One region of the Pradoshia sp. Z5_111 genome, then DNA from elsewhere that is predicted to be linked to it. Evidence: riboswitches for the same ligand, from Rfam matches in the RefSeq annotation. Region 1 holds a riboswitch; the other holds the start of a gene.

The links. Region 1 has a riboswitch for lysine ahead of AC4D4A_RS16970 (Na+/H+ antiporter NhaC family protein). Riboswitches for the same ligand answer to the same signal wherever they lie in the genome.
Region 2: another riboswitch for lysine. It lies ahead of AC4D4A_RS07255 (amino acid permease); the one in region 1 lies ahead of AC4D4A_RS16970 (Na+/H+ antiporter NhaC family protein).

What each region holds. Positions count from the first base shown of each region.
Region 1 is NZ_JBZCPQ010000011.1:53,724-57,156, reverse strand. Features, by position in the region: gene AC4D4A_RS16980 (ABC transporter ATP-binding protein) at 1-513, shown strand, start outside; gene AC4D4A_RS16975 (ABC transporter ATP-binding protein) at 513-1,220, shown strand; lysine riboswitch at 1,556-1,736, shown strand; gene AC4D4A_RS16970 (Na+/H+ antiporter NhaC family protein) at 1,883-3,433, shown strand, end outside.
Region 2 is NZ_JBZCPQ010000003.1:76,087-79,519, reverse strand. Features, by position in the region: gene gntK (gluconokinase) at 41-1,579, shown strand; lysine riboswitch at 1,683-1,883, shown strand; gene AC4D4A_RS07255 (amino acid permease) at 2,016-3,433, shown strand, end outside.

The sequences.
Region 1 (3,433 bases):
AATATTCGCTTGTTTGGAGATTTGTCTGTCATTGATAATGTTAAAGTTGCTTATCATTCGCAGGCTAAACATTCTATGTTCAGTTCAATTATACGAATGCCTAATCATTTTTCGGGAGAATTGGAAATGGACCAAAAAGCTGTGGATTTCCTGAAGATCTTTAATCTGGATTCTTATCGGGATGAAAAAGCCAAGAATCTTCCATATGGAATGCAACGCAGACTTGAAATAGCCAGAGCCCTAGCAACGGGTCCGCGGTTACTGCTGCTGGATGAACCGGCAGCGGGTATGAATCCGAAGGAAACAAGTCAGCTGATGGAGTTAATCAGCTTAATACGTGAAAAATTTGATTTAACCGTACTACTGATTGAGCATGATATGCAGCTTGTGATGGGAGTATGTGAACGTATTTATGTACTTGATCATGGACAATTAATCGCACACGGAACACCGGATGAAGTCCGCAATAATCCCAAGGTTATAGAGGCTTATCTTGGCGAGGAGGTTTCCTGATGCTAAAGGTTGAAGATATTAATGTTTACTATGGAAATATTCAGGCATTAAAAGGCGTCTCTTTTCATATTGATGAAGGGGAAATTGTTACCTTAATCGGTGCAAATGGGGCTGGAAAAAGTACATTGCTTAAAACTGTTTCAGGTTTACTTAAACCGAAGCAGGGGCAAATCATGTATCAGGGTAAATCCATAGCTGGAAAAGCAGCTCAAATGATTGTAAAGCAGGGAATCTCACATGTACCAGAAGGACGGCGGGTTTTTGCCAATATGACAGTGGAAGAAAATTTACAGCTTGGTGCTTATTTACGTAAGGATCGAGCTGGGATTAAAGAGGATATGGAGAAGGTATTTGATCTTTTCCCCAGGATGAACGAACGTCTTAAACAGCCGGCAGGAACTTTGTCAGGTGGGGAACAACAAATGCTCGCAATGGGAAGGGCATTAATGGCTAAACCAAAATTGCTCTTACTCGATGAACCTTCCATGGGATTGGCTCCACTACTGGTTAAAACAATTTTTCGCATAATTGAAGAAATAAATAATGCTGGAACAACTATTCTTTTGGTTGAACAAAATGCTAATTTGGCTTTATCGATTGCCAACCGTGCCTATGTAGTGGAGACCGGCAAAATCGTCCTCTCGGGTTCGGCAGATGAGTTAACCTCAAGTGAAAAAGTAAAGATGGCCTATCTTGGCGGACATTAAATGTGAATCACTCCTCTGTAAACTTTTACAGGGGAGTTTTAATTTTGTATGGGTTACAGAAACGTTTGCGGTTAACTGGTAATCATGAACGGATGTGGTAATGTTGACTGTATCTAAGACTACATAGGTTTAATGAAGAAAATGATGATTATCTTCGTCATCAACGGATACTTCACTGTACATGCTGTCGATCGGGTTACCCATTAAGCAATTGAGTCAGCCTGCATCCTAATAATTAATCAGATAATTGTAAAAAAATACACATCTATTCCACATTGTGAACAGGAATGTAATTTGTTATATTAGAATAACAATTAGATAGTACCTTATCATTCCGATGGGGTAGAGGCGCAGGATTCAAGAGTAAGCTATGTGAGGATGACAACAGAGAGCATAGCCGAAAGGGGAAACTGCCGAAGCAAGTTGATTAGTCAAAAATGAATTTGCTGGGGTTGTTTTAAATAAAAGCAACACTGTCATTATAAGAGGTTCTTATAATGAGGAGCTACAGGTCGTGATGGAGAAAGAAAAGCTGATACAGGGCTGCGGTAGATATTTCTCTATTGCAGCCCTTCTTTATTTTCTTTTGCATAAAAGGTAAGAGCGCAAGGGTCAGCACTCACGACGAGTTCCCCTTATTTATTTGGAGGAGGAAAAAAGGAATGGAGTCGACAGTTTATACGCTTATTCCCCCACTATTGGCAATTCTAATGGTGGCTATAACAAGGAAGGTTTTGCTTTCACTTGGTGTGGGGATTGTAGCATCAGCTTTTATGCTTACTGATTTTAATATTGGTGAGACATGTATCCTTATATGGGAAGCAGTAAAGGGAATCTTTATATCAGATGGATCACTCAATGTATCAAATATATATATTATTTTATTTTTGCTCATCCTGGGCATTATTACGGCTTTTATTTCAATTTCCGGTGGGAGCCGTGCTTTTGGTGAATGGGCGATGAAGCATGTTAAAACAAGAGTTGGAGCTCAGCTGGTAGCTGCATTACTTGGGATACTCATCTTCATTGATGATTATTTCAATGCTTTGGCGGTTGGCCAGGTAGCACGTCCGATTACAGATAGACATCAAATACCGAGAGCTAAGCTCGCCTATTTGATTGACTCTACCTCAGCGCCTATCTGTGTAATTATGCCAGTATCCAGTTGGGGGGCCTATATTATTGCACTGATAGGAGGAATTTTTATCACTCATGAGGTGACAGAATACAGTTCCATATCAGCGTTCATTCAAATGATTCCAATGAATTTTTATGCGATTGCAGCGTTGGCGATGGTATTCATTGTGATTTATCGAAATTGGAATATTGGTTCGATGAAAGTACATGAGGATAGAGCGGTAAAAGAAGGTATTCTTTATAATCCGTCCAAAACAGTTCCAGGTGAATTAAAGGAAGATTTACCGAGAAGTACAACAGGCAGGGTAGGAGATTTGGTAATCCCTATTGTAACTCTTATTGTAGGCACAGTGGCTGCGATGCTTTGGACAGGTTATCAAGCAGTTGCTGGACATGCGACACTTCTCACCATTTTTGAAAATACTGATGTTACTAAATCATTAGTTTTGGGTGGTACAATTGGAATTATAGTAACAATCATTATGTTTTTACGACAAGTCTTTGTTTTGCATGGAATATCTGTAAAGGTATTCACAGTAGGAGTAAAACACGGAATCGGCTCCATGCTGCCAGCAGTTTATATTTTATTATTTGCCTGGGCACTCGTTGATTTAATCGGCAGACTTGGAACTGGCCAGTATTTGGCTGGACTAGTACAGGATTTAAACTTAAATGTATCCTTTCTTCCATTACTTTTATTTTTAATAGCTGGATTGATGACATTTGCTACGGGTACATCATGGGGATCATTTGGTATCCTGCTTCCGATTGCTGGAGAAATTACAGCAGCAACAGATATTTCGATGATATTGCCGGCGATGGCGGCTGTATTGGCAGGTGCGGTATTTGGTGACCATTGCTCACCAATTTCCGATACAACCATTCTTTCTTCTACTGGTGCCTGTGCGAATCATATTGATCATGTGATGACTCAAATTCCATATGCTTTAATCTGTGCGGGTATTGCGATGGCAGGGTATATTGTTCTTGGATTTACAGGAAGTACACCTATGGGATTGATAACGATCATGATTTTGCTGGTATCTTTTATATGGCTATCTAAGCCTAAAAAGAAA
Region 2 (3,433 bases), on a different contig from region 1:
GAATCTAGTATTGAGCTTTTAGGGAAGTGAGGGAAGATAGATGTTTTATATAGGAGTTGATATAGGAACCACCAGTACAAAGGCTGTATTATTTTCGGGAGACGCATCTGTAATCAGCACCTATCATGTAGAGTACCCGTTATATAGCCCGACTCCGCTTACAGCAGAACAAAATCCGGATGAGATCTTTCATGCTGTACTTAATGCAATAAGAGGAGTAATGGTCCAAAGTCAAATAAATCCTGACGAATTGTCTTTAGTATCCTTTAGCTCGGCAATGCACAGCGTAATTGCAGTTGAGGAAAATGGGAACCCATTAACTCAATGCATTACATGGGCTGACAGCCGTTCAAAGAAGTGGTCCGACTATATTAAAAATGAGAGGAATGGGCAAGAAATTTATCGGAGAACTGGAACGCCAATCCATCCGATGTCTCCTCTTACAAAAATCACTTGGTTGGTAAATGATCATCCCGAATTAGCGGGTAGGACTTATAAATTCATTTCCATTAAAGAATATGTCTTTTATAAATTATTTGGGCAATATGTGATTGATTATTCGGTTGCTTCAGCAACAGGAATGTTTCATCTTGAAAATTTAGAATGGGATTCTGAGGCACTGGCAATTGCGGGTATTACAGAGACCCATTTATCTAAACCAGTTCCAACTACATACTATTTATCAGGCATGGACTCCGCTTATGCAGAGGAAATGAGGCTGCCCAGGGATACTCCATTTGTAGTAGGAGCCAGTGATGGCGTTCTCTCCAATTTGGGTGTCAATGCGATTGATCCAGGGATTGTGGCTGTTACAATTGGAACAAGTGGAGCCATTCGTACAGTAACAGATAGGCCGATTACGGATGAAAAGGGCAGAATTTTTTGCTATGCATTGACGGATAAGCATTGGGTGATTGGCGGACCGGTTAATAATGGGGGTATGACTTTCAGATGGCTAAGAGATGAGCTGGCTTCAGCAGAAGTAGAAACAGCTAAACGCCTCGGAATTGACTCGTATGAGGTACTCACCAAAATAGCTTCAAAAGTAGCACCGGGAGCAGATGGACTGCTGTTTCATCCATATTTGGCAGGAGAGAGAGCGCCCATTTGGAACCCTGATGCCAGAGGATCGTTCTTTGGACTTGGACTTCATCATAAAAAGGAGCATATGGTCAGAGCGGTGCTCGAAGGAGTCATTTTTAATCTCTATACAGTCTTATTAGCTTTGCAGGAATTGATAGGAGTACCGACCAAAATCAGAGCAACGGGGGGATTTGCGCGTTCAGAGTTATGGCGGCAAATGCTTGCGGATATTTTTAATCAGGAAGTGGATGTACCTGAAAGCTTTGAAAGCTCTTGTTTAGGGGCTGTTGTACTCGGCAGATATGCACTTGGTGAAATTGATGATCTTTCCGTTGTATCAAATTATGTAGGAACTACGCATGTCCATACGCCGATTGAAGCGAATGTAGAAAGATATGAGGAATTATTGCCCATTTACATCAATATATACAGAAAATTGGAGTCCGAATATAGCAGTATAGCTGCTTTCCAAAATAAATGGATTAATCATAAATAATTCGTTTTAAATAACATTGTCGTATAGTATTGACAGCATTCTCATTTTCACTGTATCCTTTATACAGGAATAATAATTTTATACAAATCCTCATCGGACTAAAAGATGAGGTAGAGGTCGCGGATTTTATTAGTAAACTAAACGAGAGCCGGAAAGCTTGCTGACTTTAGTTGAAAGGAAAATCTGCCGAAGCGCTCTTTTTTTTCCGAAGAGAGCAGCTGGGACTGTATCCGAACAGGTGCAGGACTGTCATGGAATATATACTTCGTGATAGGTATTTATTCCATGGAGAACTATCCATTTATTGTCTGGTGTGGCTAATCATAAAATGTTGCACACCTTAACAATAAGGTGTGTTTTTTATTTGGTTTATTTACACAGATATGGATAATTCAAAAATAGAGAGTAACATGACAGCTTTGGAAGGGGAATTATCGTGAACAACAAGAAGGAATTGGGTTTTTGGATTTTAACGGCATTTGTAGTCGGCAACATGGTTGGGTCTGGAATTTTTATGCTGCCGCGTACGTTGGCCGAAGTAGCTAGTCCTGCCGGAGTAGTCATGGCATGGGGCTTAACAGGATTAGGAGTATTGACTATTGCACTGGTTTTTGGAAATCTGGCTATTCGGAAGCCACATTTAACAGGTGGCCCCCAGATTTATGCTAAGGAATTGTTCAAGGAAAATTCCTTAGCCTCTAGATTATCTGGTTTTATGTCCACATGGGGATATTGGATTGGTAATTTTGCTGGTAATATTGCCATTATCACAACGTTTGCAGGGTATTTATCTACCTTCTTCCCAAGTTTAACGAGTACGGCTGAACTGTTCAGTATAGGGAATTTTAGTCTAAAAGTAGGAAATGCCTTAACATTCCTTGTCTGTACAATCATGCTCTGGGGCGTTCATTTCTTTATTATGCGAGGCATTGAGAATGCCGGTAAATTAAACTTTGTTGCGACTGCGGCAAAAGTACTTGGATTTGGATTATTCATTGTAATTGGGCTATTTGCCTTTGAACAATCTAATATTATACCGTTTGCGGAAACTCGTATGATCGATGGAGAGAGTCAGGGATTACTCAGTCAGGTAAATTTTGCTGCTGTCTCTACCTTATGGGCTTTTTTAGGGGTTGAATCCGCGGTTGTATTCGCATCAAGGGCGAAGAAAAAAGCAGATGTAAAAAGAGCGACCGTTTTAGGGCTATTAATTGCCTTGGCTATCTATATGGGAATCAGTACTCTTGTTATGGGATTATTAACACAGGATGCACTTATTCATTCAGAAAAACCATTAATTGATGCAATTGAAACAGTACTGGGACCCATTGGTGGGAAAGCATTGGCAGTCATTGGGTTGATCAGTTTATTTGGTTCAACAATTGGCTGGATCTTATTAAGTGCTGAAATACCGTATCAGGCAGCAAAACAAGGTTTATTTATACCTAAGTTTTTGCAGGTCAATAAGCGTGGGATCCCTAATTTTTCCATGATTGTTTCGAATGGTTTAGGTCAATTATTTATCTTCTCAACTATTTCAAATTCGATTGCTCATGCATTTGACTTCATTATTTATATTGCGACACTATCTTATTTAGTTCCATATTTAATTTCCTCCTCATTCCAATTGAAATTAGTTTGGACTGGAGAGACGTATAAATCTAATGAAATGCGTTCACGAATTATTGATGGTACCATAGCCGTATTGGCGACGGCATATTCCATATGGGTAATCATCAAAGGAACGGCTGATTTAAAAACATTTATTTTCGGTGTTATCCTTCTGGCAAGTGGTATCCTGTTCTATCGTTTACTGCCTAAAAACATGGAGGAAGTTAAACAACACGAGAACTA